One region of the Dickeya chrysanthemi NCPPB 402 genome, then DNA from elsewhere that is predicted to be linked to it. Evidence: predicted binding sites of a transcription regulator. Region 1 holds the regulator's gene; each other region holds the start of a gene.

Region 1 (4,255 bases):
GCTGGCCGCCAGCGGCAGCACCCGCACCCCGCTGGCGCGAAAGCCGATGCTGGCGTAACCAATGGCGTTGACCGACGCCGCGACCGCCTGCACCACCGATGCGGAACCGGGCAATTCATTCACCTGCGACAGAAAATCGCCGCCGCACAGCGCCTGTTGTTTGAAGAAACCGTAGGTGCCCGACGCTGAATTGCGCCCGTAGCGCAGCAGTGCTCGCTGTTGCCAGATGCCGTTTAGCCCCAATTCCTGCCAGCGTTGTACCGCTTTGCCGGCACCGCAACGGCGCGTCACCGAGAAGATGGCATCCAGTTGGCGCACCGTCAGCCCGGTAATCGGATTATCCTGATTGACCAGCACCACCAGCGCATCCAGCGCGACGGGCACCGCCGTCGGCGCGTAGCCATAATGCTGCTCGAACGCTTCGATTTCGCTGCTTTTCATCGACCGGCTCATCGGCCCCAGTTGCGCCGCACCGGCGGCCAGCGCCGTCGGCGCCGACGAGGAGCCCGCGGCCTGAATCTGCAGGTTAACGCCGGGGTAATGCTGGCTGAAATCCGCCGCCCAGAAAGTCATCAGGTTCGCCAGCGTATCGGAACCGGCGCTGGAAAGATTCCCCGCCAGCATCGCCTGCGGCGTAGCCGCAACCTGACCAGACAGGCACAACAGCAAAGCAAGCAGGCGGCGGGTGGCTATCATGTGTGGTTTCCATCGGGGTGAAAGACAAGAGTCGGCTATTTTCGGCACAGCGGCGGGGACAATCAAGCCCCCGCCGGTCATCACAACTGTGGATTCGCGGCATTCTGCCCCAGCACCGAGCGAACAATCAGCCGGTTTGGCAAGGTGAACATAAAGCGGGAACCTGCGCCTTCCTCGCTGAGGATCTCCAGCCGGGTGTCGTGGTGGCTGAGCGCATGCTTGACGATAGCCAGCCCCAGACCGCTGCCGCCGGTCTGGCGTGAGCGGGCCTTATCGACACGATAAAAACGCTCGGTTAAGCGAGGGAGATGTTCGGCGGCAATACCCGGACCGTTATCGCTGACCTGGAACTGCGCGCCCTGCGGCGTCTGCTGCCAGCACACCTCAATGCGGGTACCCGACGGCGTATGATTAATGGCGTTATACACCAGATTCGACACCGCGCTGCACAGTTGCTCCTCGTTGCCGAACACCTGCAGTTGCTCGTTGACGCGAAACACAATCTCGTGACGCCCCTGGCTGAGAGTGTCGGCTTCACGTTTGAGCCCCCGTAGCATCAGCGGGATATCCACCTTCTCGTTGAGATCGATAGCGGTGGCGGCCTCAATGCGCGACAGCGTCAGCAATTGCCGCACCAGCCCGTCCATACGGCGGGTTTGCTCCTGCATGGTGTGCAACGCCTTGGACTGCAACGCGCCATCCAGTGATTCGTCGCTCATCATTTCCAGATAACCTTGCAACACCGTCAACGGTGTGCGCAACTCGTGGCTGACGTTGGCAAAAAAGTTGCGCCGTGCCCCTTCCAGTTGGTGCATCTGAGTGACATCGCGGGCCACCATCAGCAATTGGCCTTCCGAATAGGGCATCACCCGGAATTCCACATGGTGGGCGTTTTTCAGCGTCAACGTCAGCGGGCGGCTGAAATCCTGCTGTTGCATATACTGGGTGAATTCCGGGTAACGCAGCAGGTTGAGGATGTTCTGACCATTGTCTTCCGGCCAGCGAAAACTCAGCAAGTGCTGAGCCAGCCGGTTACACCAAATGATGCCGCCCTCTTCAGTGGTGATCACCACCGCATCCGGCAACGACTCCGCTCCGCTGCGAAAGCGTTTGATCAGCAGCGCCAGCTCACGGCGGCGGCGGCGGTTGCGCAGTTGCATCTGATACAGGCCGTAAAACAGCGGCTCCCAACTCCAGCGGCCGGGCGGCGGCGTCATGCTGCGGTCAACCCACAGCCAGTAGGACAGGCGCAGTTGGTTATAGAAGTTCCAGCACAGTGCCGCCAGCACCGACGCTAGCAGAAACCAGGGCAGATAGCCGATGATCAGCCCCAGCAACAAACCGGGCAAACAAAAAAAAGCCAGCTCCAGCGCCAGCTTTTTCCAGGACAAACGTTCTAGCACGTCAGATTTTCTCCGGGACTCACGCTATCAATAACGTGTTGAAAAACGGTATCCAGTTCCCCGAACGGTCTGAACCATCTTGTCGTGTCCACTGGTTTCCAGCGCCTTGCGCAGGCGGCGGATATGCACATCCACAGTACGATCCTCAACATACACGTTAGTGCCCCATACGTGATTCAGCAACTGTTCACGACTATATACCCGCTCCGGGTGGGTCATAAAGAAGTGCAACAGCTTGAACTCCGTCGGCCCCATATCGAGCGCATGTTCTTCCGTCGTCACCCGGTGAGAAGAGGGATCCAGACTTAAGCCACGCATTTCGATCACTTCTTCCACCGCCATCGGCGAAATCCGGCGCATCACCGCTTTGATGCGCGCCACCAGCTCTTTAGGTGAAAACGGTTTGGTGATGTAATCATCGGCACCGACTTCAAGACCGCGTACGCGATCTTCTTCTTCGCCGCGGGCCGTCAGCATCATGACCGGAATATCACGGGTCAGCGCTTCGCGTTTCATGTGCTTGATAAACTGCAAACCGGACCCGCCGGGCAGCATCCAGTCCAGCAGCACCAGTTCAGGGTAAGGCTCGGCCAGCCGGGTCACCGCGCTGTCGTAATCCTCCGCTTCAACCGGCTGATAGCCGTTCTGCTCCAGCACGAAGCACACCATCTCGCGAATCGGCGCTTCATCTTCCACCACCAAAATACGTCTTGCCATATCTATCCTGCCGTTAATATCGTCACGGTTAGCGTGCGGTGTGCATTATGCGTCAGTTTTATGACAGATTTATGAAAAACGCACCCGACAACCGCCGCCCGATCACCGTTTGCGAAGACAGCCGGAGCGCTTATTTTTTACGCCATCCCACGTCGGTCGGCCGCGTTCATACAGATATTATGGGACAGGCCCTAAACTGCACGCCTATAATCGCCGATGATAAAGACGCGGCGTTTCGCCATAACCTACGGTGCCCGCCTTTGTGCCGTTGTCGATGAACACCGCCAAAACAACATATCGTTTGCACTCACCTGCAGGGAGTCTCATGCGAATTATTCACACGTCTGACTGGCATCTCGGTCAGTACTTTTATACACGGAGCCGTGCATCTGAGCATCAGGCGTTTTTGCACTGGCTGGTGCAGCAGGTTGAGCAGCATCAGGCCGATGCAGTAATAGTAGCAGGTGATGTGTTTGACAACGGCGCACCGCCCAGTTACGCCCGTGAAATGTATAACCAATTTGTGGTGGCGTTGCAACGCACCGGCTGCCAGTTGGTGGTGATGGGCGGCAACCACGACTCGGTCGCCACCCTGAACGAATCCCGTGCGTTGCTGGCCTGCCTGAATACCCGGGTGGTCGCCGGTTTTGAGGGCGATATCAACGAGCAGGTACTGGTGCTGAATAACCTCGCAGGTGAGCCGGGCGCCTTGCTGTGTGCCGTCCCTTTTCTACGCCCACGCGATGTGCTTGCCAGTCAGGCGGGTCAATCCGGTGCCCAGAAACAGCAGGCGCTACAGGATGCCATCGCCGAACACTATCGTCGTTGTTACCAGTTGGCGTGCGAACAGCGCGCGGCACTGGGTCGGGAATTGCCGATCGTAGTAACCGGGCACCTCACGACGGTGGGCGTCGCGACCTCCGACTCGGTACGAGATATCTATATCGGTACGCTGGATGCGTTCCCGGCACAAGCCTTCCCCCCGGCGGACTACATCGCGCTCGGGCATATTCATCGCCCGCAACGGGTGGCGCAGTGTGAGCACATCCGTTACAGCGGCTCGCCGATCCCGCTGAGCTTCGATGAGCTGAATCATGAGAAATCGGTCTATCTGGTGCACTTTGAGCAGGGAAAACTGCAGGACGTCACCGCGCTGAGCATACCGACCGAACAGCCGATGCAACTGGTAAAAGGCAATCTGGCGGAGATCGAACGCCGTCTGGCCGGATTCCGCGATTATCATGGCGATAAACCCGTCTGGCTGGATATCGAGATCGCCACGCAGGATTATCTGAGCGATATCCAGCAACATATTCAGGCGCTAACCGAACCGCTCAACGTGGAAGTGATTCTGTTGCGCCGGGCGCGGGAACAGCAACAGCAAATGCTGGTGCAACTGGAAAAAGAAACACTGGAAGAGTTACAGCCGGTCGAGGTTT
Region 2 (4,255 bases), 1.4 Mb from region 1:
GATCCCCTGCGCCTGTAATTCTCCGGCGACCAGCCGGGACTGAAAATCCATAAACCCTTCAATACCGGCGACCAACGGCTGCCGCCACGCCGGCGAGCCTGCCAGACCGCGCGTCACGCTGTCCGATGGGCTCAACCAACACGAATGCCACTTGCCCAGTGGAGTAAGGCGTTGATGATTACCGCTGCTCTCCCCCCGCAACCATAGCCCGCAACGCGCCAGCAGGGCTTCAGCGTCCGCCGCCAATTGGCTGACTCGCGCCTTACCGATCAGAGTGTAAGGGTGATGCGGCGCCTGCGCGGCCAGTTCGTCCAGTGCGGTCAACGGCTGCTCGACCGCAGTGCCGTCCGGCAGTGCCGCCAGCAGGTCCAGCGCGCCGGACGCAAAGGTCAACGCGCTTTGTCCACTGCTCACTACGGCGCAACGTTTGCCTTGTTCTTGCAGGCGAATGCCGCAGACTAACCCCGCCAGCCCACCGCCAATAATCACCACGTCATAACGCATCGCCGCCCTCCTGTTCCGGGCGTTCGGTCAGTCCGCACAAGCCCTGATAAATCCAACTGGTAAATTCGCTTTCCCGCAAAGTGTTCCCCCAGGCGATGGGGCGCATACCTTTCCAGCGTTCGTTAAGGAACCGGCTCAGTTGCGATACCGCCTGTTGCGGCGTGGATTGCCCGAGCCGGCACAACAGACCGGCCGCACGGCAGGCACACAGTTCCCCCTGACAGGTCCCCATGCCGACGCGGGTGCGCCGGCGCAGGTCAGTCAGGTTATTAACCTGCAACGACTCCACCGCGTAACGCACTTCACCGGCCGTCACCGCTTCGCATTCACACACCAGACTGCTGTCCACCCGCTGGCCGGATACCAGCGGTACGGCACGCTGCCCGTGGCGGTAAATGGCGGAACCACGCAGCGGCGCCGATAGCGGCGAGGCGGCCTGCGGCGTATCCGGATCCGAGACTTCCGACCCCGGTAACGGTCGCGATGCCGTGGTACATGCAACCCGGTGGCCGAGTTTTTCGCACACTTTGTTCGTTACCCATTCCGCCATCAGCCGGTAAGTCATCAGCTTGCCACCGGTGATGGTGACGAAACCTTCCAGACCGTCGCGGCTGGCGTGGTCCAGCAGCACAATGCCGCGGCTGACGCTGCGCCCGGACGGGTCGTTATCGTTCGCCACCAGCGGCCGCACCCCGGCGTAAGCGCGCAGAATGCGGGTCTGCGCCAGTTGCGGCGCCAGCAGGCTGCCTTCACGGATCAGCGTGTCCACTTCCGCCGGCGTTACCGTCATGTTGTCTATCTGGTCGTAATCGATACGGGTTGAGGTGGTGCCGATCAGCGAAATGGTATCGCCCGGCACCAGAATGTCGGCGTCAGCCGGTGGCCGGCAGCGGTTAATCACCCGGTTATTGATGCGGTGGCCCAAAATCAGCAATGCGCCTTTGGCCGGAAACATGCGGACATTCAGGTCCGCGTACTCGGCGATGCGCTGCCCCCAGATGCCGCCCGCATTCACCACCACTTGCGCATAAATTTCGTTGGCTACCTGGCGTTTGTGGTCGAAAACGCGCACACCGACGACACGATCGCCCTGACGGATCAATCCGATGACTTCGTGGTAAGTCAGTACTTCCGCACCATGCTCGCAGGCATCGATCATATTGGCGGCGGTCAGCCGGAAGGGATCGACCGTGCCGTCCGGCACACGCACGGCGCCGATCAACGCCGGATTAGCCGCCGGTTCCAGCCGCAGCGCCTCTTGTGGTTCGATAGCCTGCGCCCGGATCCCCGCCCGCTGACAGGCGGCGATAAAGCGGGTTTGATAATCGAGGTCATCCTGCGGCAACGTCAGGAACAGGCCATCGGTCGGCTCGATACAATGGCGGGCGATGCGCCGCAGAATCTGGTTTTCCTCTATACATTCGCGGGCGGATTCCGCATCGGTGACCGCATAACGCGCCCCGCTGTGCAGCAGTCCATGATTACGGCCGGTAGCGCCGGTGGCGATGTCGTGCCGTTCCAGCAACAGGCAACGCAACCCGCGCAACGCGCAGTCGCGGGCCGTTCCCGCCCCCGTGGCGCCACCGCCGATAATCACTACATCCGTTTCTCGCCGCAAACCGTTGTTCGCCATTGCCGTTTTACCTCAATCCGGAGCCGTCTGCGTCTAGTGGGACATAAAACGCCGCCGCAATGATTGATAAAGAACAAAAACACTCAAAAAACGAAAATTAAATGGTGGTATGACGCCGAATATGTGATTCAAATCACTCAAAAATGAAAAATGGTTATTTCATTTGTGTTATCTAAAGCTCAAAATAGCGCCCTACGTCATAAAAGTGTAACAATTGCGCGTTTACTCACATCGAGGATTACGCGCATTCGCTACGCTGGCGAGCGTTATAGAAAATAACTATCGGGGATCGTTTATTTATGTTGAGTATTTTCAAGCCTGCGGCTCATCGCCCGCGCGTGGCGGAACATCAGGTAGACCCGCTCTACCGCCGGTTACGCTGGCAGATTTTTCTGGGGATCTTTTTTGGCTACGCCGCCTACTATCTGGTCAGAAAGAACTTCGCGTTAGCGATGCCGTATCTGGTCGAACAGGGCTTCTCCAAAGGCGACCTGGGCTTCGCACTGTCCGGTATTTCCATCGCCTACGGGTTTTCCAAATTCATCATGGGCTCAGTGTCGGACCGCTCTAATCCGCGCGTCTTTCTGCCCGCCGGTCTGATTCTGGCCGCCGCGGTCATGCTGTTTATGGGCTTCGTCCCGTGGGCGACCTCCAGCATCATGGTGATGTTTGTGCTGCTGTTCATCTGCGGTTGGTTCCAGGGCATGGGCTGGCCGCCGTGCGGTCGTACTATGGTGCACTGGTGGTCGCAGAAAGAACGCGGCGGTATCGTCTCTATCTGGAACTGCGCCCATAACGTGGGCGGCGGCATCCCGCCGTTGCTGTTCCTGCTGGGTATGGCCTGGTTCCAGGACTGGAAAGCCGCACTCTATATGCCGGCCTTTGCCGCCATTCTGGTCGCGCTGTTCGCCTTCGCCATGATGCGCGACACGCCGCAATCCTGTGGTTTGCCGTCGATCGAAGAATACAAAAACGATTACCCGGTGGATTACAGCGAAAAAGACGAACAGGAACTGACGGCGAAAGAAATCTTCATGCAGTATGTGTTCCCCAACAAACTGTTGTGGTACATCGCTTTCGCCAACGTGTTCGTCTATCTGCTGCGTTACGGTATTCTCGATTGGTCGCCGACTTACCTCAAAGAAGTGAAGCACTTCGCGCTGGATAAATCGTCGATAGCGTACTTCCTGTACGAATACGCGGGTATTCCGGGCACGCTGCTGTGCGGCTGGATGTCCGACAAAGTGTTCAAAGGCAACCGCGGCGCGACCGGCGTGTTCTTCATGAGCCTGGTGACCATCGCCACCGTGGTGTACTGGCTGAACCCGGCGGGCAACCCCAACGTAGACATGCTCTGTATGATCGTCATCGGCTTCCTGATCTACGGCCCGGTAATGCTGATCGGCCTGCACGCGCTGGAACTGGCGCCGAAGAAAGCCGCCGGCACCGCCGCGGGCTTCACCGGTCTGTTCGGCTATCTGGGCGGCTCAGTGGCAGCCAGCGCCATCGTCGGCTACACCGTAGACTTCTTCGGCTGGAACGGCGGTTTCATGGTGATGATCGGCGGTAGCGTACTGGCGGTGCTGCTGTTGATTCTGACCATGATCAACGAGAAAAAACATAAAGAAGAACTGGCGAAGCGCGCCTGATTCTGTCATCTCGTCATGGTTTACTTACCGTAAACCATGAGCATTATCCCCGCCGGTTCATACCGGACTGGCGGGGAGTTATCAACGACCTGTTCGTTTTCATCATCACCACTCACACAGCTTTTCTTTCTCCCACTGAAAAAGGACGCTGACATGATTCCTCCGTTCAAACCATTATTGGCCGGTGTCGCACTGGTGATGTCCCTCAGTGTGCTGGCGCAGACCAGCGATAAAATCGTCATTGCCCACCGGGGCGCCAGCGGCTACCTGCCGGAGCATACTCTGCCGGCCAAAGCGATGGCGTATGCGCAAGGCGCAGACTATCTGGAACAAGATCTGGTGATGACCAAAGACAACGCGCTGGTGGTGCTGCACGATCACTACCTTGACCGCGTGACCGACGTCGCCAGCCGCTTTCCCGGCCGGGCGCGCGCCGACGGCCGTTACTACGCCATCGACTTTACGCTGG
Region 3 (4,255 bases), 1.1 Mb from region 1:
ACGATAGCATTCGCCAGACCGCCGCCCGCCGTATTGGGCGGCGGCGTCATTTCGGTAAACAGCGACAGCGACATCCCATCGATGCCCTTGGTCACGGTAGACATCAAAATCCACACCAGCCAGAACAGGCCAAATGCCATCGTCAGCATCGACAGAAACAGCGCGATGCGGTTTTTCTGACGGCGCCAGGCTTGCATCTTGCGACGGGTTTCCATCGAGTCAGAACGGTTTTCAATACCAATGCTTGCCATCAGCGCGCTCCTTCGTTTTTCGCCAGACGCATGATCATCAGCTTCGAACAGGCCAGCACGATAAAGGTAATCACAAACAGGATCAGGCCCAGTTCCATCAACGCGGCGGTATGTAGCCCGGTGTCTGCTTCGGCGAATTCGTTGGCCAACGCAGACGTAATACTGTTGCCCGGCATATAGAGCGAGACGCTGTCGAGCTGGTAGGTATTACCGATGATGAACGTCACCGCCATGGTTTCACCCAGCGCGCGGCCGAGCCCCAGCATAACGCCGCCAATCACGCCGTTTTTGGTGAACGGCAGCACGATGTGCCAGATAACTTCCCAGGTGGTGCAGCCGATGCCGTAAGCGGATTCTTTCATCATTACCGGCGTTTGTTCGAACACATCGCGCATCACTGCTGCAATGTAGGGGATTATCATGATAGCCAGAATCACCCCGGCGGCCAGAATGCCGATACCGAACGCCGGCCCGGAAAACAGGGTGCCGACCAGTGGAATGCTGGAAAGCACGTTGCCTACCGGCTGTTGGAAATATTTGGCGAACAGCGGGGCGAACACAAACAACCCCCACATGCCGTAAACGATACTTGGGATCGCGGCCAACAGTTCAATCGCCACCCCGAGCGGACGTTTCAGCCAGCCCGGCGCCAGTTCCGTCAGGAACAACGCGATACCGAAGCTGATGGGAATGGCGATGATCAGTGCGATCAACGAGGTCACGATAGTGCCGTAAATCGGTACCAGCGCGCCGAATTGCCCGGCGGGGGCATCCCACTCTTTGGTCCATAAAAAGGAAAAGCCGAATGTTTTGATGCTTGGCCAGGAGGCAAAAATCAGGGAAACGATAATTCCGCCCAGCAGCAGCAACGTTAACAGGGCCGCCAGCCTGACCAGCGCCCCGAAGAGAATGTCGCCCTGTTTTCCCGGGGGTGTAATAGTTTTTCCCGGAGGTGTAATAGTTGGCTTTTGCTCAGCCATACGTCTCTCTTCTTTCAGTAACTGCGTCTTTCAGATAATGGGGATGAACCCCATGAAGGTCAGAGGCGGATACCCCGTTTCCGGTTTATCCACCCCGCGTGACTCACCTAACTGATGTTGCTAACCGCAATCAATACAGCGCCTTACCACTGCTGTCTTTGATTTGGGTTTTCCATGCCGCACGTACCTGCGCAACCACGTCTTTCGGCAGGGTGGCGTAATCCAGCGCTTTCGCCTGATCGCCGCCTTTGTTGTACGCCCAGTCGAAGAACTTCAGCACTTCCGTACCCTGCTCAGGCTTGCTCTGCTCTTTGTGAATCAGGATGAAGGTCGTAGAGGTGATCGGCCATACATCCGCGCCTTTCTGGTTGGTCAGGTCCTGTGCGAAGGACTTGCTCCAGTCAACGCCTTTGGCTGCGTTGCTGAATGCGCCTTCCGTCGGGCTAACGGCTTTGCCGTCGGCAGAAATCAGTTTGGTGTACACCAGGTTATTCTGCTTGGCATACGCATACTCAACATAGCCGATAGACCCCGGCAGACGCTGAACAAATGCCGCGATACCGTCATTGCCTTTGCCACCCAGACCGGTCGGCCAGTTTACGGTGTTGCCGGCGCCAATCTTCTCTTTCCACTCGCTGTTCACTTTCGCCAGATAGCTGGTGAACACATAAGACGTACCGGAACCGTCGGCACGGCGCACCACGGCGATATCCTGATCCGGCAGTTTCACGCCAGGGTTCAGTTTGGCGATAGCGTCATCGTTCCATTTCTTAATCTTGCCCAGGTAGATGTCACCCAGCGTTTTGCCGTCCAGCGTCAGCTCACCGGCTTTCACGCCCGGCACATTAACCGCCAGCACGATACCGCCGATCACGGTCGGGAACTGGAACAGACCGTCCTGAGCCAGTTTGTCATCCGCCAGCGGTGCGTCAGAAGCACCGAAATCCACGGTTTTGGCGGTGATCTGTTTCACGCCGCCCGATGAACCAATGCCCTGATAGTTAACTTTGTTGCCGGTTTCTTTTTCGTAAGAATCAGCCCACTTTGCATAAACCGGAGCGGGGAACGTCGCACCTGCACCAGTGAGATTTGCCGCGGCAAAAGCAGAAACCGCCGTCAGAGAAAAACTTGCAGCAACGATACTGGCAACAGTGGTACGCATGAGTTTCATAATCCCTCCTGTGGGATCCGTAGACGTGTAAACCCGGAGCTATTGTTTAATCAGAGTGTAGTTTGCTGGTGGAGAAAATAGGTCAATTCAGTGACAGTAAAATGTACTTAATATGACAGTTATGTGACAGGTGAGTCAGGAATGGAGATATCCACCAGGAATAGGCAACCATTGATTTAGTCATCTATGTAATACTTTCAAAGAGATAATTCTATCAGCCTCTGGTTTCGGTAAAATCACTTGTCACAATGCTTATTTAGACCTTGAATAAATCGGTCTAAGGTTACAAGGAGCGAAATACCGTCATGGCAACCGACTTTGAAGACGCCTGTGAACGCCACTGGCAAGATGCAGAAATTCTGTTTACGCAGGAACGCTGGGCCAATGCCGATCATCTTTATGGCTTCTCGGCAGAGAGTGGATTAAAAAAGTTGATGCTGGCGTTTGGTATGCCCTTTGATACCAACAAAGACATGCCCAGTAACACCAACGACAAAAAGCATATTGATACTATTTGGCTACGATACGAAACTTATCGCAGCGGTCGATGTGTTACTGACTATCTCCTACCTTCCGACAATCCGTTCGATGACTGGCGGGCATCACAGCGCTACACCCATCAACAAAATTTCACTCAAATGACAGCGGAAAAACATCGCAACGGAGCCAAGCAGGTTCAAAATATACTCAAGCAAGCTAAAACGGATGGTGCGATATGATCACCTTTGACGAATTGCTACCTAAGATTAAAGATATTCTTAAACCTTACGCTGATCTTATCAGCCATATTCAACCGGTAGTGATCAACCGAGATCTGAATGGCAAAGTCAGGTTAATCGTTTCTGAATCCGTCCATAACAATCCTGAACAACAGGCTGCAGTTAGTGCGATTGCCGAGCAGTTTTCAGCCGAACTGGCACCCCACAGCTTTGCACCAGATGGCACCGTCTTATACGAATCCAATGTCGAGTCGGTTTATCAATGTACCGCCCATTTTGCACTGGCTGATGATATTCCCGGCGTCTATGTGGTTGACCGACTGGCGACAGAAAGCCGTTGGGATATGATCACGCCAGAATCTAACGGTGCCAGTCGCATCGTCTTTTTTTCTATCAAGGGCGGTGTTGGTCGTTCGACCGCGATGGCGGCTTGTGCATGGTCGCTGGCGCAAGCCGGTAAAAAAGTCATGGTTCTTGATCTGGATCTTGAGTCCCCAGGCTTATCTACCGCCTTGCTACCGGAAGACCGTCGCCCGACTTATGGTATTGCCGACTGGCTAGTGGAAGACCTCGTCGAGAATGGCAACAACCTGATTGCCGACATGGTGGCTACCAGCACGCTATCTCATGACGGCGACATTTACGTGATACCCGCGCATGGCAAAAATCCTGGCGAATATATCGCCAAGTTGGGTAGGGCCTGGATGCCCAAAATGGATCGCAACGGCACCCGGGAAAGCTGGTCCCACAGGCTCCACCGCCTGATTGATCAGTTGGAAGAAAGGATTAAGCCTGATGTCATTTTAATTGATTCACGCTCAGGAATTGATGAGGTCGCCTCCAGTTGTGTTACCGATATCGGTGCCAATACAGTGCTATTGTTTACACTGGACGGTGAGCAAACCTGGTCGGGGTATCGGGTGTTATTTGACCACTGGAACCGTTCGGGTAAGGCCGCTGACATTCGTGAACGTTTGCAGCTTATCGGTGCAATGATTCCTGATGACGAACGACGCGAGGGCTATTTTTCCGGCTTGTGTGAGAACGCCTATGAATTGTTTTCCTCAACACTTTATGACGAAGTACCACCGGGTGAAACAGTAGAAAATCTTTTCAGCTTTGAGATGAATGACG

Evidence for each region. Region 1 encodes PhoB, which activates phosphate uptake and scavenging genes when phosphate is short. Its sites were predicted from a motif close to CTGTCATAAAACTGNCNNAT; they were not measured.
Region 2: a site for PhoB is predicted at 2,332-2,351, ahead of glpT (glycerol-3-phosphate transporter). Genes of this name have one in related genera too.
Region 3: a site for PhoB is predicted at 2,513-2,532, ahead of pstS (phosphate ABC transporter substrate-binding protein PstS). Genes of this name have one in related genera too.

The regions. Positions count from the first base shown of each region.
Region 1 is NZ_CM001974.1:3,520,424-3,524,678, forward strand. Features, by position in the region: gene DCH402_RS15425 (PstS family phosphate ABC transporter substrate-binding protein) at 1-696, opposite strand, end outside; gene phoR (phosphate regulon sensor histidine kinase PhoR) at 777-2,099, opposite strand; gene phoB (phosphate response regulator transcription factor PhoB) at 2,127-2,816, opposite strand; gene sbcD (exonuclease subunit SbcD) at 3,142-4,255, shown strand, end outside.
Region 2 is NZ_CM001974.1:250,881-255,135, reverse strand. Features, by position in the region: gene glpB (glycerol-3-phosphate dehydrogenase subunit GlpB) at 1-504, opposite strand, end outside; gene glpA (anaerobic glycerol-3-phosphate dehydrogenase subunit A) at 494-2,137, opposite strand; gene glpT (glycerol-3-phosphate transporter) at 2,437-3,786, shown strand; gene glpQ (glycerophosphodiester phosphodiesterase) at 3,940-4,255, shown strand, end outside.
Region 3 is NZ_CM001974.1:4,632,318-4,636,572, reverse strand. Features, by position in the region: gene pstA (phosphate ABC transporter permease PstA) at 1-251, opposite strand, end outside; gene pstC (phosphate ABC transporter permease PstC) at 251-1,231, opposite strand; gene pstS (phosphate ABC transporter substrate-binding protein PstS) at 1,362-2,402, opposite strand; gene DCH402_RS20535 (SAM-dependent methyltransferase) at 2,708-3,121, shown strand; gene DCH402_RS20530 (KGGVGR-motif variant AAA ATPase) at 3,118-4,255, shown strand, end outside.